4 regions of the Halomonas sp. KHS3 genome follow, and region 1 is predicted to be linked to each of the others. Evidence: predicted binding sites of a transcription regulator. Region 1 holds the regulator's gene; each other region holds the start of a gene.
The links. The regulator FNR, encoded in region 1, switches genes on or off when oxygen is low (the NO sensors DNR and NnrR bind a similar motif). The targets are predictions, from matches to a motif close to TTGATNTANATCAA.
Positions count from the first base shown of each region.

Region 1 (5,858 bases):
CCGGCGTATCATGCGCCAGAACATGATTTGGTCAGTGTGCTACAACTTTTCGGCGCTGCCGCTGGCGGCAATGGGTCTGGTGCCGCCCTGGCTAGCTGCAATTGGAATGTCGCTTAGCTCGCTAGTAGTGGTGGGTAATGCCCTGCGACTGTCGCGCTGGCGACCTCAGCCCGCGCCAACGCTCGACACCTCAACACCGGTGGCCGCATGACGATTCTTTATCTGCTGATCCCGCTTTCCCTGATTTTGCTGGGCCTCGCCGTCTGGGCGTTTTTCTGGGCGGTGAAAAATGATCAGTTCGATGACCTAGAAGGCCCAGCGCACCGCATTCTATTTGATGAGGATGAAAACGATCTTAGCCCTGAGCAGCGCCGCCAGCATCAGCAGGCAAAGCAAAAATCTTCCGAACCATCAGCGGCAGACACACCCGACGACCAAGAGCCTCGGCCATGAATCCAACGGGGCTTGATCTGCCGCCGCTAATGGCGGCGTTTGTGTTTGGCTTGATGGGCGGCGCCCACTGCATTGGTATGTGTGGCGGCATTATGAGCGCGCTCACCTTTGCAGTCCCCCCCAGCATGCGTCATCCGGCGCGCATGGGAGGCCTGCTGCTCAGCTACAACACAGGCCGCATTGTTAGCTATATGAGCGCAGGCGCGCTGGTGGCACTGCTAGGCACGCTGTTTTCCCTTTCTGCTACGGCACGCCTGCTACTCCAGGTATTTGCCGCACTGATGCTGATCTTAATGGCACTGTATATCGCCAACTGGTGGAAAGGGCTGCTCAAAGTGGAGGCCGTTGGCCGGCGACTATGGCGCTTTATCGAACCCGTGGGGCGTCGCTTGATGCCCGTAGTGCATATTCCCCAAGCCTTCGCCCTGGGAGCGCTCTGGGGCTGGCTCCCCTGCGGGTTGGTCTACTCCATGTTGGCCTGGAGCTTAGCGATTGCCGACCCGCTTCAGGGCGCTCTACTCATGGGCGCCTTTGGGCTTGGCACCCTACCTGCGCTGCTTGCCACTGGCCTGGCTGCCCGCCAGCTCAGCCATTTGATACGTCACCCCGCGACCCGCAGCGTGGCAGCGCTGACAATTATCGCTTTTGCACTGTGGCAACTGTGGACGCTTTCGGTACACAACCTCTAATAGCATGACGTGGCTCAACATTTACCTCCTAACCACGGGTTAGGCTAGCGGCATTTCCTAACGTCGGAGCGCCCCTTCATGCCCGTTCATACCCCTGCTGCCTTACCTCTTGCACCCGCTGCTGCCGCAGCCCCTATGCAGCCGGTGTGGGACGAAGCGTTACTGCGTCGCTACGACACCAACGGCCCACGCTACACCTCCTACCCCACGGCGCTGTCGTTTCACGACCAATTTACCCCTGGCGACCTGACCCAGGCATTGGAGCGTAGCAATGCCAGTAAGCGTCCGCTCTCTCTGTACGTTCATGTGCCCTTCTGCCGCAAGATCTGCTTCTACTGCGCGTGTAATAAAATCGCTACCAAAAACACTGCCCTTGCCGAGCCCTATATAGCCCGGCTTGACCGTGAAATGGTGCTGACCGCACGCCACTTGGATACATCACGACCGGTGGAGCAGTTGCATTGGGGCGGCGGCACGCCGACATTTCTCAGTTTGAACCAGATGGGCGACCTGATTGATCGACTGGATGCACGTTTTGGTCTTTCATCGTCTGCTGATCGCGATTACGCAATTGAAATAGATCCTCGCGAAGCGGATGTGTTTACGCTGCGCCATCTCGAATCCCTCGGCTTTAATCGCATCAGCCTGGGCGTGCAGGATTTAAGCCCGCTGGTGCAGAAAGCGATTAACCGTATTCAGCCTCGGGTACTTACCGAAACGCTGATGGAGGAGGCGCATCGCCTGGGCTTTCGCTCGCTCAATCTCGACCTAATTTATGGCTTGCCATTTCAGACTGAAAAGAGCTTTGCCAACACCCTACGCCAGGTGATCGAGCTCAACCCGGCGCGCCTTTCTGTGTTTAATTACGCGCATATGCCCGAGCGTTTTGCCCCGCAGCGGCGCATTAATGTCGATGACTTGCCAGGCGGAGAAGAGAAGCTAGCGATTCTGCGCACCACCATCGAAATGCTCACCGCAGCTGGCTATGTGCATATCGGTATGGATCACTTTGCCCGCCCTGACGATAGCCTGGCTATTGCCCAGCGCGAAGGCTCGCTGCAGCGCAACTTCCAGGGCTACTCCAGCCATGCTCAGTGCGACTTAATCGGGCTTGGCGTATCGGCGATTTCCCGTATTGATGACGTCTATGCGCAGAATCCTAGCGATCTGGCCCGCTACGAAGCGGCGCTGGATCAGGGGCAGCTTGCCACCGTGCGTGGCATACGCTTAAGTGATGACGACCTGATCCGCCGGGATGTGATTGAGCGGCTGATGTGCGATATGGGCATTGATCTGACCGCCGTTAGCCAGCGCTGGAACATTGATGCCCCCCGCTACTTTGCGCCTGCGCTTGAGCGCCTGCAAAGCGCCGAGCAAGATGGCCTGCTGGCACGCAGCGGCGACCAGCTTAACGCAACGCCAATGGGTCGACTGCTGATTCGCCATATAGCAATGGCGTTTGATACCCATCTTTCCGGGCAAACGGGACAACAGTATTCTAAGATTGTTTAATCACCTTATTGCAGGCATGCTAAAGCGACTATAATAAGTAAGGATTTTCTAATTGATAAGCGGGACCCTCTCAAGGAGCAAAGCATGTTGGAACCCATGAGCCGTCGGCGCTCGCTACTCCATGAAGCTCGCTGCCAAACCTGCAGTTTGAGCTCACTGTGCCTGCCACTTGCCCTTGAGCTGGACGACGTGGGGCAGTTTGACGCCATTATTCGTCGTCGCGCGCCGCTGAAAAAAGGCGAACCGCTGTTTCGTCAGGGCGACACCTTTACCAGCGTTTACGCAGTCCGTTCGGGCAGTTTGAAACAGATCACCGCCGAAGGTAACGGCAGCGAGCAGTTGACCAATTTCTACCTGCCCAGTGAATTGGTGGGGTTGGATGGCATTGACGAAGAGCATTACCCCGGTAGCGTTATCGCCCTGGAAACGACCACCGTCTGCGAGATTCCTTTTGACCGCCTGGACTTACTCTCGGAGGAGCTGCCCGAACTGCGTGGCCAGCTTTATCGCAGCATGAGCAAAGAGTTGCGCGATGACCGGCGTATGATGCGGCTACTTTCGCGTAAAACCGCCGATCAGCGGCTGGCAAGTTTTTTGATTACCCTCTCAGATCGTTTTCGTCGCCGGGGCTACTCGCCTTACAGCTTTCGCCTCTCAATGCCCAGGGCTGATATCGGCAACTACCTGGGCTTAGCGGTGGAAACGGTCAGCCGCATACTAAGCCGCTTTCAGCAGCAGAGTGTGGTGGCGGTCTCAGGGCGAGAGGTCAACATTCTCGATATGCCGCGCTTGATTACCCTCGCCGAAGAGGAAGAGCAAACAGTTAGCTGACGTTAAAGGCTTGGATACGCCCCGCCAGTAGCTCTGCTTGCTTGGCCTCAAGGCCTTCAAAATCGAACAGGCTGCGGTCGGCCAACTGGGAAGGGGCAATGTTGGTGACGGCCTTGAACATGCTCTCCAGACGGCCAGGAAACTTTTTGTCCCACTCGGCAAGCATCTCTTTGACCACCTGACGCTGCATATTAGGCTGTGAACCGCACAGGTTGCAGGGAATAATCGGAAACGCCATCAGCCGCGAAAACTCGGCGATATCCGCCTCTTTGCAGTAGGCCAACGGCCGAATAACGATATTCTTCCCATCATCGGATAGCAGCTTTGGCGGCATCGCTTTCAGGTTGCCGCCAAAGAACATATTGAGAAACAGCGTTTCGAGAATATCTTCCCGGTGATGGCCCAGGGCTATCTTATTGGCGCCAATCTCTTCGGCAAAGCCATACAACGAGCCGCGCCGCAGCCGTGAACAAAGCGCGCAGGTGGTTTTACCTTCCGGGGTTTTCTCTTTTACCACCGAGTAAGTATCGCGCTCGACAATGTGGTACTCCACGCCCTGCTTATCCAGATACGCAGGCAATACGTGCTCGGGAAAACCCGGCTGTTTTTGATCCAGATTGACCGCTACCAGCGAAAAATTGACCGGCGCATTGCGCTGCAAATTGCGCAAAATCTCCAGCATCGTGTAGCTGTCCTTTCCACCGGAGAGGCAGACCATTACGCGATCACCTTCATTGATCATTTGGTAATCAATGATCGCATTGCCCACTTCTCGGCGCAGACGCTTTTGCAGCTTGTTAAATTCACGCTTCTGCTTCGCATCAGCCAGCTCAGGCTGGTCGTGCTCAGCGTTAGCTGGGGTGGCTCCAACCGTATCAAGGTGAGCAGGATCAAAGTGATCAAGAGTTTGCATGGTATAAGCACTGCCGAGGGTAGAAGGCGTGAGAGAAAAAAGTAATAACTATTCTAACAACACTCACCGCCTGACCCAACTAATCAGACGTAGCCACACAAGATATCGCAATTGGAAGTGACTATTTTGACCGCTGCACCATACCTCGGTGCGAGGGCAGCTTGGAGCGAGGGTCTTTTGTCATGGATGACAAAAGTAGCGCCCAGGGAGGGGTTCACAGCGCCCTCGCGGAAAGCTGTCCTCGCCACGACGAAAGAGACTACTATGCCACCTGCGCCATAATACGCTGCAGGCGCATATACAGCAGTGCGCTGGCGGTGGCCTCTCCAAGCACACTCTGCATGCCCATGACGGGTACTTGCCAGCATGCCAACGCCTGGGCGAAGCTGCTGGGCGCTTCGACCTCCGGGTGCAAACGGCGCAGTTGGCGCTGATGCAGTTTTGCCACATCGACCTGGGCGTTGGGCAGGGCAAAATTCAGCCGCTTACTGAGTAGTGCATTCAATGCTCCAATGCGCTTCTCTAACTGCCAGCCAACGATGGGCCGATTGCCGATAAATTCTACTAGCGCGCTCAAGTTATCACTGTTTGGTGGCAGTATCTCCCCCGCCTCGCACAGCAAGTGATGACGGCGCAGCGTTGCGCTCGCGGGCTGCTTCGCGCTGCCAAGGGTGATCACAAAAGCGCGGCTGGTATGCACCTGCTGATGGCTCAGCACCACTGCCGCCACGCTGATCACAGGTGATGATTGCGTGGGCGTTGCGGTGCAGGCGAGCGCCACCAGCTCTTCGCCCATATAGGGCTGAAACAGCCAGGCATAGGGGGAGTCTGCACAACGACGCCGGTCACTTTCACGCCTTAACAAGGTGCGCAGCGAGCCGCTAAATAGCGTCACATGTCGATCTAACAGCCGCATTCCGCTCACGAATACTCCAAATGGTAACGGTGGGAAAGCCGCTGCTTAAAGTCTTTGACAATATGCATCGCTTCGCGCAGTAGGTCGCGCTCCAGGGAAGAGAGGTTCTGCACCACGACACGGTTAGCGCGTCTGCTGCTTTGGGCGTTAGTTTCTTTCGCATCCGCAGAAGTTTCCAGCGTACTTAGCTGCTGCTTGAGGCGCAGCTCAGAAAAAAGCGCCAACGCTTCGCCCAGGTCATCGGCAAAACGGCGATCCAACCGGCCGTCAGTAACCAGGGCATCCAAGCGATCAAACGTCGAGGTGGCTTTGATGCGCCGCTCAAGCGCCATGGCGCGGACACCGTGCACGATAGGGAAAATACCGCCTTTCTTGATATCGATACCGTGCTGAGGCTTTTTCAGCGAACCAAACAGCGTCAGCGGCGTCGAAAAGCGCAGCGCCGTGCGGGCAAAATAGGAAAGCAGCAGCTCATCGCCCGAGCAGCGTTCAAACAGCTCATCGCGCACGCTCTCAAGCAAGCTCGGGTTGCCCGCCACGCCAT
Region 1 covers NZ_JWHY01000007.1:205,271-211,128, forward strand. Annotated here, with positions in the region: gene RO22_RS16915 (heavy metal translocating P-type ATPase) at 1-211, shown strand, start outside; gene ccoS (cbb3-type cytochrome oxidase assembly protein CcoS) at 208-453, shown strand; gene RO22_RS16925 (sulfite exporter TauE/SafE family protein) at 450-1,142, shown strand; gene hemN (oxygen-independent coproporphyrinogen III oxidase) at 1,221-2,654, shown strand; gene fnr (fumarate/nitrate reduction transcriptional regulator Fnr) at 2,739-3,485, shown strand; gene ttcA (tRNA 2-thiocytidine(32) synthetase TtcA) at 3,478-4,398, opposite strand; gene RO22_RS16945 (DNA polymerase III subunit epsilon) at 4,661-5,314, opposite strand; gene RO22_RS16950 (DUF294 nucleotidyltransferase-like domain-containing protein) at 5,320-5,858, opposite strand, start outside.

Region 2 (5,858 bases), on a different contig from region 1:
TTAAACCGCCCAATGAATACCCCTGGTTGGCATTGGCGTGAACACGCCAGTCGGCGCGTTGGAGGTACTCATTGACCGTCGAGGCGACGTCAATATGATGCTTTGCTACCTGAACGCTTGTGGAGCTTTTCACCCAATTCACCTATATATGCTAGATTTAATAAAAATAAATACTATATGTGGTGTTGAAGGGTAAGCGTTCAGGATTTTGCAATAAATGATCCAGGTCAAAAATGGTGGGGAAAAATAGTAAGGCGTGGTGGCGCCTAGGCTATGGCTTTAGCCAATCATCGTGCGGGTGTTATCCATACCCGGTCGGCCATACCAGTAACCGTCGCAGATTTCAGCATCCACCAGCGCCAAAGGATCGGGCGTAGCTAACCTGCCGTGGCGGGCCTGGTCGAAAGCCGTGACCACCTCGGCCATGCCTTCCGCCCGTGGGCTGAGACGCGCTACTGATACCCCCATATCCGCCATGCACGTCAGTTCATGGCGCAGATCCTGGCAGGCGCTGGAAAGGGTTTGAATACCGTTCAGGGTAAAAACATCCCGGGACTCTTGTGAACGTAGCACCAAGCCTTCGGGGTATTTTTGGCAGACGAACTTGCAGCGGTCTTTGGGTGTTTGGTGACGCCGGGCGGTAAAACAGCGTGACGACCAGGCCAAGGGGAGATGCCCGTAGGCGAATACTTCGCATGGGTGGGGAACGCCTGCCTGGTGGCAATCGTTAATAAGCTTGGCTAAGTCTTGCTGTGACATTTCCACCGGGGCTTGCCAACGCCGCATGCCGGCACGGGCCATAACGCCCAGTGTCGCCGGGTTGTAGAGGTTGAGCGCAGCACCGGCGATAAACGGCAGTCCGGCACTGGAGAGGCGCTGCAGGGCACTTTGGTCATTGGCCTCGACGATAAAATCACCGTTGTCACACAGCTTGCGCAAGTCACGCAAGTCGGCTTCGGACTCGATCAAGGTCTGGCTGGCGAGTACCACCTGCTTGCCCGCCTGGGTGAGCTCGCGCCCAATGCCTAGCCAGTCGTCCAGTTTCATATCGCGGCGCCGCGAGCAGACGGTTTCGCCCAGGGTTATAATCTCTACCGGCCAGTCGGCCGCCTCGCGGTAGAAGTCGGCGTAGCGTTGCCGAGTCCAGTAAAAAAGCACCGGCCCGAGGGAGAGTTGCAGAGGGCCGGTTGATAAGGTCGGTGATAGGGGAGGTGTAGTGTTCGGCATAGTAGGCTCCTATTTCCAGCGGCGCTCGTAGGCGCCTAGGGTAGTGATGGCACCTTCGGAAAGCTCGGCAAGGCCTGCCATCCAGGCGGGTTCTGGATCAAAGCGCTCAGGCTGAGCCTCTAGGCGGTTGAGCGCCTGACGCCAGATCCCGGCCACTTTAGAGACATAGGCGGGGCTGCGCTGACGACCTTCAATTTTGACGGCGCTAATACCCAGGTCGCGTAGTTCCGGCAATAGCTCCAGAGTATTGAGGCTGGTGGGTTCCTCAATGGCGTGATAGGTCTCGCCCGTTACCTCGAAGCGACCCTTGCATAGGGTGGGGTAGCCTGCGCGCTCGCCTTCGGCGTAGCGGTCGATAAGAACATTGTTAAGGCGTGACTCTAAGCCCTCAGGCGTTTCTTCCCAGCGGACATGAGCCGCTGGCGAGCAGACGCCCCGGGTATTGGGCGATTCGCCGGTCAGGTAGGAGGAGAGATAGCAGCGTCCTTCGGCCATGATGCACAGGCTGCCGAAAGCGAACACCTCCAGTTCTACCGGTGTTTGCTTGGCCAGGTCGCGTACCTGAGTGATTGACAGCACCCGTGGAAGTACGGCGCGCTTGATGCCGAAATGCTGGTGGTAAAAGCGTAGCGCTTCATGGCTGGTCGCCGAACCCTGCACTGAAAGGTGCCGCGAGATCTCGGGGTGATGGCGAGTCGCGTAGTCGAGCAGTCCCATATCGGCGAGAATCAGCGCATCCACGCCCAGTTCGGCGGCCTGATCCACGGCCCGAGTCCAGTGTTCCCAGCCATCGGGCTGGGGATAGGTATTAATGGCGCAAAAAACGCGTTTGCCATGTCGGTGGGCGTAATCGATCCCCTCGCGGGCACGTTTGTCGGTAAAGTTTAGCCCGGCGAATTGCCGTGCGTTGGTGATGTTCTGGAAGCCAAAATAGATGGCGTCGGCACCTTCATCTACAGCGCGCTTTAGGGCGGGCAGGTTGCCAGCGGGACATACAAGCTCCATAGCGAGACTCCTTGCGGGGAAAGTCCGAGCATTTTAGTCACCTATTTTTTGTCGGCTTTTGACACAGGTCATATCGGGGTGGCTTTCAAAAGAGGATAACGCTGCAGAGGAGGCAAGCTGGATGCAGGCAGTTTTTAAAACGTATATTGTATGAATATTAACCAATGCTTGCTGCACCCACTTCCAGAGTTCCATTTCAGAGACCTCTTTTAGAGCCCCTTTTCAGAGACCTACTTCGATCATGCAAGATGAACTGCTCTTCAATCGCCCCCTGGTAGAGAAATATGACCGCCCAGGCCCGCGGTACACTTCTTATCCCACTGCGCCCCAGTTTCATGCCGCGTTTGCCGAGGATGATTACCGTAGCGCCGCCGAGCGCAGTAATCGGGTCGCAGTACCCAAGCCGCTTTCGGTCTATGTGCATATCCCGTTCTGCAAAAGCCTGTGCTACTACTGCGCCTGCAACAAAATCATTACTCATAATACCGAGCGAGCTGCCGAATACCTCCAGTGGTTAAAACAGGAGATACGTGTTCAGGGAGCGCTGTTCGATACCACCCGCCAAATGACCCAACTGCATCTGGGCGGCGGCACCCCAACCTACTTAAGCAATGCCCAGCTACGCGAACTGATGGCGGCGCTGGACGAAGCCTTTCACTTCGCCGCACCTGAAGAGCGTGAATTCTCGCTGGAGGTAGACCCTCGCACCGTGACACCCGAACAGGTGTACGAGCTCTACACGCTGGGCTTCAATCGGTTGAGCTTCGGGGTTCAGGACTTCGATCACGACGTGCAGCAAGCGGTCAATCGCGTCCAGAGTGAAGAGCAGGTGGTATCCCTGGTCAAGGCTGCCCGCGAGGCGGGGTTTGAATCGGTCAGCGTTGACCTGATTTACGGTTTACCGCTGCAGACGGTGGCGAGTTTCGATACGACGCTAACCAAGATTATTGACCTGCAACCGGATCGCATTGCCGCTTATAGCTACGCCCATCTACCCGAACTGTTTAAAGCTCAGCGGCTAATTCGCCCCGAAGACATGCCGCCACCCGAGCGCAAGTTGGAGCTGCTGGAGCTTACGATTAACCGCCTGACGGCCGCAGGGTATGTCTACATCGGCATGGACCATTTCGCCCTTCCGAATGACGAGCTGAGCCTGGCCCGTGAAAATGGCACTCTGCAGCGCAATTTTCAGGGCTACTCTACCCACGCCGACTGCGACATGATTGGGCTGGGCATTACTTCGATTGGTAAGGTGGGCGATACCTACAGCCAAAACGTCAAGGAAACTGCCCAGTATCAGCATCGTTTGGATGAAGGGCATTTACCGGTCTTCCGTGGCTATCGCCTTAGCGATGACGACCGCCTGCGCCGCGATGTCATTAATACCCTGATGTGTCACGGCCGACTTGAATTTGCCGCTATCGAGGCCCGGCACAATATCGATTTTCGCAGCTACTTCGCGAGTGCCTTGGCGAGCCTCGAAGAGATGGCGGACGACGGGTTAATTGCTTTGCGCGACCATGAAATCGAGGTGCTGCCTTCAGGGAGGTTGATGATCCGCAACCTGGCCATGGCGTTCGACGCCTACCTGAAACCAACGGAAAACCGTTATTCGCGCACGGTGTAATTTCAACAGTGCCAACCGTCTATTCCTTTACGTTGGCCGCTCTATCACCTTGGGGGTAGATAGGGTGTATATGGAGGTAATCACGCAGTAATTCGCTTGTCGATCACGCAGAATCCACTCCATGGAACCCGCACTGTCGGGTATGCAAATTTCCGAGGAGCCTGGAGATCGACCATGAGTCACTTCATAGATCGGCTGAATTTCTTCCGCAAGTCCCGCGAGCCTTTTGCCAACGAACACGGTGAGCTACGCAGCGAATCCCGCCAGTGGGAAGATAGTTATCGTGCCCGCTGGCAACACGACAAGGTAGTGCGTAGCACCCACGGGGTGAACTGCACCGGCTCCTGTAGCTGGAAGATCTACGTTAAGAACGGTTTAGTTACCTGGGAAACCCAGCAGACTGACTACCCCCGTACCCGTCCCGACCTGCCTAACCATGAGCCGCGTGGCTGCCCGCGCGGCGCCAGCTACTCCTGGTATCTGTACAGCGCCAACCGCCTCAAGTACCCGTTGATTCGCAAGCCGTTGCTGGCGCTATGGCGCGAAGCGCTCAAGGCTAACCCAGACCCGGTAGACGCCTGGGCGTCTATTGTCGAAGACCCCGCCAAGACCAAACAGTACAAACGTGCTCGCGGCATGGGCGGCTTCGTTCGCGGTAACTGGGACGAGCTCAACGAGCTGGTCGCTGCTTCTAACGTTTACACCGCCAAGCAGTACGGCCCCGACCGTATTCTCGGCTTCTCGCCGATTCCTGCCATGTCCATGGTCAGTTACGCCGCAGGTAGTCGCTACCTCTCGCTGATTGGTGGCGTCTGCATGAGCTTCTACGACTGGTACTGCGATTTGCCGCCGGCGTCACCGATGACCTGGGGCGAGCAGACCGACGTTCCCGAGTCCGCTGACTGGTACAACTCCGGCTACATTATCGCTTGGGGCTCCAACGTGCCCCAGACGCGTACCCCGGATGCCCACTTCTTTACCGAAGTACGTTACAAGGGCACCAAGACGGTTTCGATCACCCCGGATTATGCCGAGGTTTCCAAACTCACCGACGAATGGCTGTCCGCCAAACAGGGCACCGATGCCGCCCTGGCGATGGCCATGGGCCATGTCATCCTCAAAGAGTTCCACCTCGATAACCCGAGTGCTTACTTCACTGACTATGTGCGGCGCTATACCGACATGCCGTTCCTGGTGGAACTGGAAGTGCGTGAAGATGGCAGCTTCGCACCGGGCCGCCAACTGCGTGCCAGTGATTTTGATGCTGCCCTGGGCCAGGAAAACAATCCCGAGTGGAAAACCGTTGCCTGGGACGAAACCCGTGACCAGCTGGTGGTACCGCGCGGTTCCATCGGTTTCCGCTGGGGCGAAACTGGTGACGAAGTGGGCAAGTGGAACCTGGAATCGCTTGACGCCGCAGGCACTGAAATCAAGCCGTTGCTAAGTTTGGTCAACCACCACGATAGCGTCGCTCGCGTGGCGTTTCCTTATTTCGGTGGCATTGAGCACGAACACTTTGAACACGTCAAAGGGGCCGGTGTCGGCGCTGCTGACGACCTGCTGTTCCACAATTTGCCCGCCAAGCGGTTAAAGAGAGCCGATGGCAGCGAAATGCTGGCGGTCACCGTTTTTGATCTGATGTGTGCCAACTACGGTATCGACCGTGGCTTTGTCGGCGACGGCGAAGATGATGGCGCGACCTCGTTTGATCAGATTCGCCCCTATACTCCCGCGTGGCAGGAGAAAATCACCGGTGTCCCTGCAGAGCAGTGCACCCGCATTGCCCGTGAATTTGCCGATAACGCCCATAAAACCAACGGCCGTAGCATGATCATCGTTGGTGCCGGTATGAACCACTGGTACCACATGGATATGAACTACCGCGGCCTGATTAACATGCTGGTCATGTGTGGTTGTATCGGTCAAAGCGGTGGCGGCTGGGCCCACTATGTTGGTCAGGAAAAACTGCGTCCGCAGACTGGCTGGACGCCTTTGGCCT
Region 2 covers NZ_JWHY01000004.1:395,739-401,596, forward strand. Annotated here, with positions in the region: gene RO22_RS12640 (ribonucleoside triphosphate reductase) at 1-142, opposite strand, end outside; gene RO22_RS12645 (U32 family peptidase) at 280-1,227, opposite strand; gene RO22_RS12650 (peptidase U32 family protein) at 1,237-2,232, opposite strand; gene hemN (oxygen-independent coproporphyrinogen III oxidase) at 2,474-3,859, shown strand; gene RO22_RS12660 (nitrate reductase subunit alpha) at 4,034-5,858, shown strand, end outside.
Region 2: a site for FNR is predicted at 2,291-2,304, ahead of hemN (oxygen-independent coproporphyrinogen III oxidase). Genes of this name have one in related genera too.

Region 3 (5,858 bases), on a different contig from region 1:
CGGCACTCTGTGCACATCCCGAGTGGCTGGACGCCCCACAGGTTGTGCAGGACTTAACGTTGGCGCTCACCAGCCGCTTTGGCAGCCTGCCGTGGATGGCCCCAAGCCTGCTGGAGCCACTGGCGCTTCGCCTCTCGCGCTGGTTGGAACAAGCCCGCGCCGAAGGCGATGGCAACCTGTGCTGGGACGATGCCAACAACGCCATGTTGCTACGCACAGGGCTCGCGTTGGTGGTCGGCATGGAGCGCGGGGCGCGTCAGCACTCCCGCGAGTTGGCCGAAGAGCTACTGCTGATCGACCAGGAAGATAGCTTAGGGCTGCGGGAGCTGGTACTTGACCAGTTGCTACGTGATGATCGCAACGAGGAAGCGTTGGCACTTGCGGAAGAGAGTGACGACGACGGCTCGCTGGTATTGGGGCTTTTGATGGGTAAAGCCCTGGCACTCTATCGGTTAGAGCAGCGTGAGGCGGCAGAAGCGGCGCTAGGCGATGTGCTTGGCCATAACCGCTACGCGTTAGAGCTAATTTGTGCAGAGAGCCCGCGGCCTTCCATGCCTCACCCCGATGGTCAGGTTGACCCCGGCTCCCGGGCGGAAGCGTGGCAGTACCGCACCTTGATGCGCGATCAGTGGCGGACTACGCCAGGGGCCTTGGACTGGCTCGAAACACATCGCTAGCCTAAACCTTCAAGCCTGTTTAAGCAGGCTTGGGGGTAGGCACTAGCTGCTTGTCCCGGCTGATCCAAATTGCCAAGATAATGGCGGGAAGGCCCAGTAACGTTGCGATGACAAAGAAGCTTGGGTAGCCCTGAGAGGTTACGACCAGCCCACCAAAACCGCTCAAAAACTTTCCTGGCAGCGTCATTAGTGATGAGAACAGCGCGTACTGCGTTGCAGTATAGGCGCGTGATGTGAGACTGGAAAGAAAGGCGATAAACACCGCACTGGCTAAGCCATTGGCAAGGTTATCGCCGATAATCGTCACCACCAGCATGGGCAACTGATTACCCACCACGGCAAGCACGGCAAACAGCAGGTTAGTCACCATCACTAACCCCGCGCCGAAGATCAGCAGCGGGCCAATGCCGTAGCGCGCCACGCATAGCCCGCCTAGAATTCCACCGGTAATGCTCATCGCAATGCCGAATATATTGGTCACGTTAGCAATCTCTGCCAGCGAGAAGCCCAGGTCGATATACAGCGGGTTGGCCATGGAGGCCATGGCCAAATCGCTGATTCTAAATACGGCAATAAACACCAAAATCCACAGCGCTTTCACTCCATAGCGGCGAAAAAAGTCGGTAAACGGACAGACCAGCGCACCAACGCTCCAGGCACCCAGGCGGCGTAACAGTTTGGGCTTACCGCGGCTGGCGCGAATAAACGCCCGTACCTTAGGCTCATGGATAAGTTGAATAGAAAGCGAAGCGCGCTTCGGTTCAGGGCGCAGCAGCACGGTGAGAACGCCAATGCCCATTAGCGCCGCCATGCTCATGTAGGCCACATCCCAAGAGGCAGAGGCCGCGATATACAGTGCGCCGGCACCGGCGGCAAGTAAGCCACCGCGATAGCCAATAATATAGGTCGAGGCCATGGCGGCCTGAACATCGTCATCGGCGGACTCAATGCGATAGGCATCGATAGCGATATCCTGCGTCGCTGAGCCAAACGCCACCAGCAGTGCAAAGAGGGCCACCCAGCCGAGATTACCCACCGGGCTCAAACCGGCCAGCCCCACTAACCCCGCAACGATCAACCCCTGGGCTAACAGCATCCAGCCGCGGCGTTGGCCGAAGGCGCGGGTCAAAATCGGGAGCGCTAACCGGTCTACCACCGGCGCCCAGAAAAACTTGATCGAGTAGAGCATGCCAATCCAGGCAAAAAAGCCAATTGCCGCTACCTCCACGCCGTCGCTACGCAGCCAGGCGGAGAGTGTTGAAAACACTAATAAAAAGGGTAGGCCTGCAGAAAACCCCAAAAACAGCATGGTAATAACGGGTGCACGACAATAAATAGCCAGCGCAGCAAGCCAAGTGCGCTGGGGGGTGGGGTTTAACATTAAACGCTACTCCTGGTGGAAAGACGCTGGCAACGGCCAAGTGATAAACTGAGGCAGTGTTCTAACACAAAGTGCTATCACAAAACCGACAGCTTACCGGAGAGGAGTTTTCCATGTCGATTACGGCGCATCAGGTAGTTACCTTGCACTATGTCCTCAGCGACGTGCTCAACGATGGCAGCAAGCAGGTATTGGATGACTCCCAAGCGCGCAATAAGCCGCTAGAGTATTTGCATGGTCACGACAATATCGTGCCAGGGTTGGAGAGTGCGCTAGCAGGTCAAATCGTTGGCGCCGAGCTTAGCGTTCAACTAATGCCCGCAGATGCCTACGGTGTGCGTAACGAAGATTTGGTTCAGGAAGTCAGCCGTGGCTCTTTTGGTAACGCTGAGTTGGAACCGGGCAGCCGCTTTCAAACTGAGGGCGAAGCCGGGCCGCAAATTGTTACGGTACTCAAAGTCGATGGCGACCGCGTCACCGTCGATACCAATCACCCCCTGGCCGGGCGCACGCTGAACTATAAAGTCACCATTTTAGACGTACGCGAAGCTACCCGTGCAGAATTAGCCAAAGGCCATCCGTTACCACCAGGTACCGAACACAGTAAAGTCGAAGACCGCAAGGTGCTGTAGTGCTAATCACGCCCAAAAATTGATCAGTATCAATTTCCTGTTTAACCGCCTTCCCCCGCCTGCCGTAACTTGATCTAGGTCAGCATTCTTCTGCCGTTGAGTGACTAGTATGAACGCATACATCACGGCGGGGGGATTCACCATGTATTGGGATGACACAGTTATTTTCGGCTTAGTGACCGTCGCGTTAGTAATCGTTTTTATGCTGGGGTGGGTGGGCTTCGTGATTCGTGATCATCTACGTAAAGATGAGCGTAAAAAGTAGCTTTCCCACCTCATGTAAACCTTGTCAGGGGAGGGGGTTTGCTATCGCAGTAAACCTCCTGTTGCCAGCCCACCATGGGCTGGCTTTTTTTTGCCTGAAATGTGCTGAAAAGTTGCAATCGCATAGCGTGCGTTAATGAGCAATGCAAGGCGTGCTCTGGTAAAGTCCATTGAAGCAATGACTACACTAGGATGCTTTGTCATGAACGCAGTTGCCTTACACCACAGCCCGTGGGGTCGTGTACGTGATCGGTTAGCGTGCGCGTTAATTGTCGTGGGCATAATACTTCCCGCGACTGCCTTTGCCCAGGCAGTAAATATGATCAACGGCGATGTCACTCAAAAGGTCGCTTTAAGTGACTTGCACGACATGTCTGATACGACGTTTACACTCTATGACCCCTATCAAGGGCGCGATGTGGAGATGCAGGGCGTCGAGTTTCGCACCTTTCTGATTGAACAGTTTGGCGAAGTGCCCCCGGCGCTTCACTTTACCGCTTGGGACGACTACGAGGTTACCTTAGAAGGGTGGGACGACCCTAACTGGTACCTGATTAGCTCTGAGGATGGCGATCCGCTCACCATCCGTACGCGAGGCCCTGTGCGGCTGGTAGAGCGTGACTACAATAATCAGGGCAAGGGTGATCGCGACGTAGAAAACCTGCGTGAGTTCAATGACTGGATCTGGATGATTCGTAGCATAGAGGCGAAGTGGTGACATCCAAAACTAGGCCCGTCGCGCAGCCCACAGTTCGTCCCCGGCCTTTAGCTCGCCAGCACCGCTATTTTACGTGGTTATCATTGAGCTTGATGAGCTTTTTGGCACTTATGGTGTTGATTGTTTATGAATCGCGCTGGGTATACCCCGAAATACAGGCTTATTTCAGCCAGACGGGGAGCCTTACAGGTCAGCAGCTTTCTACTCGGGCACGGGTCTACCTACAAAATGCCCAATCCGAGCTATTGAGTGACCAGGCAGAGCAAGATGCGCTGGATGCCGCAGCCTTGGATATTGACCTGGCCTACGGCTTAGCCGATGTGCACATTTATCGGCGTGAATATACCTGCGTTGAGCCTAGTTTGAAGGAGTTGGATCGGCTGGTGGCGCTGCTCGTGGCGCGGGGCATTGACCGTATCGCTGCGGCGATGGCGTTGTTCGCACCGATTCAATGCTTAACCCATATTGAGATGGATCAGCTTGATCGTCGGGGCGCAGCGATTAACGATTTTTCCGAAAGCACCCGTCAGCATCGTCAGGTGCTGACTTACTCCAGTTTATTGATCTTTGTGATGGGATTGGCGTTTTGGTGGCTCCATGAGCGCCAGCTAAGACGCGCAGATCGCGCCACCCAAGAGACTTTCGAGTGGATGCAGCGTGCCATGCGCGACCCGCTCACCGGGATTGGCAATCGCAGCGCTTTACACCAGGATGTGTTGGCGAAGCAGCATCAATCGTTAGGGCTGATTCTGGTCGATATCGACTTTTTTAAACAGTACAACGATGCCTATGGGCATCCGCAAGGCGATACTCTTTTGCGCCAATTGGCCACATTGATTGGTGAAACGCTGAATGATGAAGCGCAGCTCTACCGCTTGGGAGGCGATGAGTTCGCGGCACTACTTCACTGCCCGAACACTGACACGCTGAAGCGTTACTGTCGTCAGCTAATTGAAGGGCTGCGGGAAGCTGATTTTGCCCACTCTGCCCATCCGGATAAAAAAGGCGTGACGTTAAGCGTTGGCGGGAGCTGTTTTGTAGCCGATGAAGCAACGTTTCCCTACGCTTACGAAGCCGCCGACAAAGCACTCTACCGGGTAAAAGCGATGGGCCGTGACGGTTGGCAGGTTACTGAAGACGCATAACGTCTGTGTACATAGGGGCGAGTCTGCCCAGCAGTTCATTACGTGCGCCAAGGGCAATACCCTCCGCCTGCATAGCCGCATCGAGATGTTCCACCAAGCGATTAAAATGCGCATCTGTTAGCCCCATATGTTGATGAGCACGATCCATCGGCGGGCCTTCATAGTGGCAGGGGCCATCGCTTACATCGCATAGCTGGCTGGCCAGGGATTCAGCAAATAAATCGATATTGGTGTTAGCAAAAAACACCACTACTTCGGGATCATCCGCAATTCGGTATAAGAGATTCTCGACCACCGTGTCGATAGTGCCCTGACCGCCAAGCCGTTCGTAAAGCGTTGTTGATTGAGTGGCTGACTGATGAGTGCAGCCTGCGAGCGTAATTGCGATTGTTGCAAAAGTAACCGTTATTAAACCACGGTGTGTCCGCTTGCATTTGTGTGGAAAGCTCATAGCGCCCCGCTTAGAAAGCTGCCTGAAGTGAAAGATAGCCGCCGCGTTGGGAAGGTAGGCCGGCAATGTCGCCTAAGTTCAACCACGCGCCCGTGAGTGATAAGTGCTTATTGAAGAAGTAGGCACTGTAGAGACTTTGCCAATCATCCTCTTTAGCTACGCTTAGGTTATCGGGTTTCTGACGATACTCTGCACCGACAACCCATTGCGGGGTAATAAAAACGCCCACGCTCCCCTCGGCCATCCACGAGCGGCTACTCTGATCGCCGCCAAAGCCAAGCAGACCGCCCTGGTTGGCATTGGTATTGCGCAGGGTGGCGTTGAATAGCACATTGCGCCCGGCAACAGCGCTAAACAGCAACTTGCTGGCGCTAAGATACATATCGGTACCGCTTGTTTTATCGGCACCGAGGGCGGTGGGAATGGTGCCATCAACCAGTCGTTTATGTTGCATCCCAACACTCCAAATGCCCCAAGGGTGATAGAGCACATCACCGAGCAAGCGCACCTTAGCACCGTAAATATCCTGGCCTAGCTCGCCACCCAGGGTGTCTAGATCAAGCGTTTGACGCGCCACTGAGACTTCAATA
Region 3 covers NZ_JWHY01000004.1:122,021-127,878, forward strand. Annotated here, with positions in the region: gene RO22_RS11460 (SEC-C domain-containing protein) at 1-677, shown strand, start outside; gene RO22_RS11465 (AmpG family muropeptide MFS transporter) at 697-2,058, opposite strand; gene RO22_RS11470 (peptidylprolyl isomerase) at 2,172-2,690, shown strand; gene ccoM (cytochrome c oxidase subunit CcoM) at 2,800-2,955, shown strand; gene RO22_RS25005 (hypothetical protein) at 3,157-3,672, shown strand; gene RO22_RS11480 (sensor domain-containing diguanylate cyclase) at 3,765-4,817, shown strand; gene RO22_RS11485 (group I truncated hemoglobin) at 4,801-5,268, opposite strand; gene RO22_RS11490 (DUF3034 family protein) at 5,279-5,858, opposite strand, start outside.
Region 3: a site for FNR is predicted at 2,760-2,773, ahead of ccoM (cytochrome c oxidase subunit CcoM). Genes of this name have one in related genera too.

Region 4 (5,858 bases), on a different contig from region 1:
ATAGCCCTTTGACCAGGCCCTTGAGCATAGAGGTCCTGAGCATAGATAGCTTAAAGCCCCTAGCAGCGTGTCTATAGGGCGTTAGCGGTGGGTTTTGCGCTTTTGCAGCGCATACAGCTCGCGGATAAGCTTACGGCACCCCTGCATGCACTCTTCTACCACCGGTTCAATCGGATCGGGTAACGGGTGGGTATACAGAGAGGAGAGCGCCTGCATTAATACACGCTCTTGCTCTAATAGCTCATTGATGAGTACTTGGCTATCGTTGCCGACAAAGCTTTTTAGACGGCTCCACAGCCATAAAAAATCATCGCGCTCAACGTCTGCATCCCGGGGCAGCATTTTTAAATGCGCACGGGCCAGATCCTGCAGCTGGCGCATCTGCTTGAGCCGCGCAGCATAATGCGGCTTTAAAGCGTCACGCAGCGACGGGCGCAGGCGTTCAATATTGTCTTGGAAATAATCAATGCTATCGGCCAGCGCTTCCAATACGCTGTCCATCGCCACTTGGCGATTATCGAGAAACATGAGCGTCTACCTCCTTCGGTGACGCAGATTGTGGGGGTGACAGCGACTATTTGCCACCCCCGAAACGGATTATTTTAATATTTTGCCTTAGCCTTTAGGCTTGGGCGGTGCTTTACGGGCTGGTGAAGCGTTTCTTTCAATGTGCTCAATGATCATTCCCGCAATATCTTTGCCGGTGGCGTTCTCAATGCCCTGCAAACCAGGCGAAGAGTTAACCTCCATAATCACCGGGCCGTGATTGGAGCGTAGCAAATCGACACCGGCAACGCGCAGGCCCATGGCTTTGGCTGCACGGATCGCCGTTGAACGTTCCTCAGGGGTGATGCGGATCACGGTGGCGGTGCCGCCGCGGTGTAGATTCGAGCGAAACTCACCGTCCGCCGCCTGGCGCTTCATTGAAGCGACCACTTTATCGCCAATCACGAAGCAGCGAATATCGGCGCCACGCGCCTCTTTGATGTACTCCTGCACCATGATATTGGCTTTCATGCCCATGAACGCTTGAATGACGGATTCAGCGGCTTGGTTGGTTTCCGCCAATACCACACCAATCCCCTGGGTGCCTTCGAGCAGCTTAATGACCAGCGGCGCACCTTTGACCATGGTGATCAGGTCGGGAATGTCATCGGGGGAGTGGGCAAAGCCGGTAATTGGCAGCCCCAACCCCTTACGCGACAGCAGTTGCAGTGAGCGTAATTTATCCCGCGAACGGGTAATCGAGACGTTATCGTTGATAACGTAGGTGCCCATCATTTCAAACTGGCGCAGCACCGCACAGCCGTAAAAGGTGACCGATGAACCAATGCGCGGGATCACCGCATCGAAAGGCTCAATCTCTTGGCCTTTATAGTGGATCGAAGGGTGGTGCGAGGTAATGCTCATATAGCAACGCAGCGTGTCCACCACGCGGGCGGTATGCCCACGCTGCTCTGCGGCTTCAACCAGGCGGCGGGTAGAGTACAAATTGCGATTGCGTGACAGCAGAGCGATATGCATGTAGGAGACTCCGAGCTGAGATTGAAGCGACTAATAAGGGGTTAAGGCTCACCGTGCAAGAATGCGGCACCGGGGGCCACCAGGAGGCGGCGCATGGCACTACGGCCTAGTAGCATCGGGTGGCGCATATTGCTGCGGTCAGTAAGGGTCAGTTCAATGGGGAAATTCAAATCGCCCATCTGCATCGGGGTACGTATAACATAGCGCCACTCGCTATGACCGTTGGAACTGGTGACCCGGCGTCGATCATGCAGGTGCAAACGGAAGCGATGCGCTGGCGTGTCTGGCCCTCCGCTATGGGTGATAAAGCTAACCCACAGTTGACCATGGTCATCTTCATCGGTCTCTATCTCTTCTGCATGCAGTGCAGATGTTCGCGCGCCAGTGTCAGCTTTACAGCATAGGTGAAGCCCTAGTTCAGGTAGCGTCACCATCTCGCGGCGGCCAATGACCGCTTTGGCCTGATAGGGTAATTCCTTCACGGCTCACTCCTTGCAATTAAAAGTGACATCGGATCAAGCGTTCCTCTGTGACATCATCAGTGTCAAACGGCGTTGGGTTGCGGAGCCAGCAGGCGCATCCCGCAGTGCCATCATGACCGGTAAGCGTAGTCGTGGTATTAACGCAATATCACGCACTACGGCGGCAAAATCGCTACGCTCATCTTCTGCTAAGCGTTGCAGAAAAAGTGGCAGGCGCTGCGCGTCTTCAAGATAGCCCCAGCCGCGCCCGGCTATTGCCGCGAGCACATCCGGCCCACAGGCCGCTGAGTTGTTAAGTAAGGCCGTGTACCAATTACCCACCTCTGATGCATCCGTATTGCCCACTGCGCGCAGACAGGCACACAGCGTTTCGATGTCGCCCGCTTGTGCAGCGGCTTCGCCACGACGCTGCAGTGCCGCGACTAACGCCTGTGGCAATGGCTGGTGCTCTAAACAGTAGCACAAGGAGTGGATAACGGCGGTAGGCAGTTCAGGCAACCGCTGCGCGAGCGATTCAGCGTCAAGTGTTTCCATTCTCACGACGTAATCGGCAATCCCTTGTAACCCCAATGCCTGCCAATCGATCGCTTGCTGGCCGCTCAAGTAGGCATCAACCGGCTCAAAATGCTGGCTGGCGGGTAGCCCACGCGCATGGGTGGCGCGTGCATTGAGCATGGCTTGGAAGGTGACGTTAGGCGTGAAGGCGAGGGGATTATCCTTCATTAAGTGATCCACGTCCGCTGTTTCTTCACGACCCACGTTAGAAACCGCGCGCCCCAGTGTTTCCAGCAGCCGGTTTAAAAACGCATCGCGCTGGGCGGGGGCAATCATTCCCTGCTCGTCCAGTGGCAAGGCTAAGAACCAAATAGCCGGTTCGGGCATATCGCCAAGGCGAAACACAATGGCTAAGCGCGCTTGGCCTTGCCAGGGTTCTGGCCAGGCCATTTCGCCACCTTCAAAGGCGGCAAGTGACTCCCGCGGGCAGGAGACGACATGGCGCCCCATATGGTAAAGGGAAACCTCGCCACCGCTGCGGGTAAAAAACTCATCAAGGGTTTGAATTGGTTGCATGACATCCTTCCGCGTTGCAAGCCTGCACTCTACCTTGCTGATGTGACACTGTCAGCCGCAGAGACTGATAAAACATGGTGTTAATGACAATGCCTTAAGGCATTAGCATTAATGACAATGCGGTTAAAAATTAATCAACTGTGCGAAAGCCCCATGAGAGCAAGCGTTGCGACACCTTTCCATAGTTTATCCACAGGCTCGTGCAGGTTTTCTGTGAGTCTATGGATAACTTCCCGCAAGCGTTGATAGGTGGCAAGGCACTCGCTGAGTGGGGATAATGGGCAGACGACACACTTTTCATTTTCCGAGGTAGTGACACACGTCTTTATGAGTACTTATCAACCGCTGCAGACAGCACTTCTAGAGCTTGAGGCGTCGATGAAAGCCGCCGATCTATGGCGCATGCCAACACCCGATGCAGAGGCGTTTGCCAGCCAGCAGCCATTTTGCATCGACACGATGTCGCTGCCTCAATGGGTACGCTTTGTGTTTATTGCCCGCTTGAACGCTTTGATGGATGCCCGTGCAGCCATGCCCGCAAAGTGCGAGGTGGCTCCCGCCGTGGCGGCCTATTTACAGCAGGAGAAAACACCCGCCCACCACCAGCTGCTCATCGTGCGGGCGGTAGAGAAGGTCGACCAGATCGTCACTGAAAGCGCTTAAAGCGGCATGCTACTAAACGCACAAAGCCCACCGTGAGGCAGGCTTTGTGGATAACATCCGCTAGCGGTTTTGCAAGTGGCTTAGAAGCGGTAACTGAGGCCTGCCATGACCACGAGAGGATCGATCTCAACGGTACCTGCCGCCGCACCGTTAACGCTCGCATCGGTATCGATATCGATGTACCAAGCAGCGGCGTTCAGCGCCCAATGGTCATCAATTAATAGATCAACACCTACCTGGCCTGCCGCTCCCCAGGAGTCATCCAGGTCTAAATCACCAATCGTCAGCTCCTCATCGGAGAAAAAGGTGTAGTTAATACCGGCGCCGACATAGGGCTGTACGCGTGACTGAGTGCCGCCCAGCGGGTAGTACTGCAGTGTTAGGGTCGGCGGCAGGTGCTTGGTTGAGGCAATGTTATCGCCGTTTAAATGGATGTCGTGTTCAAACGGCAGCGCCGCCAGTAGTTCCACGCCGACTTTATCGTGGAAGCGATAGCCCAAGGTGAACGCGAAATCGGTTTTATCCTGTACATCCACTGATAGCGCACCGTTGGCCAGTGAGCCGTTGTCGCTGGTGGGGGCGACTTTGGCCACACCCACGCGGGTGAAGAAATCGCCAGCGCCGTAGGCGAATGCCTGGCTGCTGGTCATCATTGCCGCAGCGGCAACAGTGGTGACGAATAATGTAGGCAGGGCGGCTTTACGCATGGGATCACTCCAGGTGTTAACGCAGATAGTAAGATTAGACGGCTTTTCGATAGCCGCTTAACGATGAAACCAGTGTAACGAGACCCAGGGAGTGGATTATTGATCCAGGGCAAGAGTTATTAGACATGGGGGGGGTTAGGGGGAGGGGAGGCTGGAGAGACCTAATTCAGAAGCGGGCTGCTAACCATTTGGCTTGCCCATTTGTATGGATGCATGCGCAGTGATATGAAGTATTTTTAGTCTGTAATGCGTGTTTTTCTGATACGCTCAGCAAGAGGTATGATCAAATATTGCCAGAATATTGTTTATAAAAATAAATTAAAACAGCAGGTTGTAAAACATCTGCTCGTGTTTATAGGCAATGCGAAAAGATGGTCAGGAATGAGCATGCGCATTTTTCTAGCGAGCATTTGAATGGGAGTTGGTAATTTGCCCATTACTATTAACACATTGGAGTTTTTTTATGGTGTTACGCTTTCTAGGAAAATACGTATGCGCAGAAATAAACTGCTATGCAATACGAGGCAAGAAATGAAGAAAGGAGTGTTGACATTTTTCTGCGGGAAAATGGGGGCAGGGAAAACTACAAAGTCTCTTGAAGTTTCCCAAGAACGAAACGCCGTACTGCTTTCAGAAGACGAGTGGCTTGCGTCGGTTTATCCCGATAGCATTAAGACACTGGAAGATTACGTAAAATATGCTGGACGGCTCAAGCCTCAAATGAAGAAGCTGGCTCAGTCGATCTTGGCGTCAGGCACTAATGTGGTAATGGACTTTCCTGCAAATACGATTCCGCAACGAAAATGGCTTAGAAGTGTCTTTTCAGAGATTCAGGCTCCCCATGAGCTAATTTACATTGACCAGCCAAATGATACCTGCTTAGAGCAGATAGCCAAAAGGCGTGCAGAACAACCGCAGAGAGCGACAACGGATACTGAAGAGATGTTTGAGCAGGTTACAAAGTACTTTGTTGCGCCCACACCTGATGAAGGGTTTAACATAACTGTAATTTCGGCAAATGGATAATAGCCGCAGGTACAGCGACTGCTTGTACGTTGCGGCTGCGCCTTTATTACAAAGCCGCGCACGTTGCAGCGTTATGTCATTTTGGTGAATTATGAAACTTGATTTGTTCGTACTACGGTGCAGCGATTTGCGGGCCAGCAAGCAGTTCTATGAGCAGCTCGGTTTCAGCTTCGTGGAAGAGCAGCATGGCTGTGGGCCAGTGCATTACTCGTCAGAAAATGCGGGGTTTGTATTCGAGTTGTATCCATTGGTTAGCAGCGAATCAGTAGACAACACGCGACTAGGATTTTCAGTGGAAGGTCTGGGCAATATCATCCCTGACTTAGAATTAGTGGACCAGTATAAGTTTGGCGGAAAGCATGTTTATGTCGTCCAAGATCCTGAT
Region 4 covers NZ_JWHY01000005.1:352,877-358,734, reverse strand. Annotated here, with positions in the region: gene RO22_RS14855 (vancomycin high temperature exclusion protein) at 1-4, shown strand, start outside; gene RO22_RS14850 (hypothetical protein) at 82-528, opposite strand; gene rimK (30S ribosomal protein S6--L-glutamate ligase) at 616-1,524, opposite strand; gene RO22_RS14840 (ATP-dependent zinc protease) at 1,566-2,006, opposite strand; gene RO22_RS14835 (DUF3549 family protein) at 2,040-3,077, opposite strand; gene RO22_RS14830 (YqcC family protein) at 3,405-3,740, shown strand; gene RO22_RS14825 (OmpW/AlkL family protein) at 3,821-4,447, opposite strand; gene RO22_RS14820 (AAA family ATPase) at 4,979-5,473, shown strand; gene RO22_RS14815 (VOC family protein) at 5,565-5,858, shown strand, end outside.
Region 4: a site for FNR is predicted at 4,547-4,560, ahead of RO22_RS14825 (OmpW/AlkL family protein). Genes of this name have one in related genera too.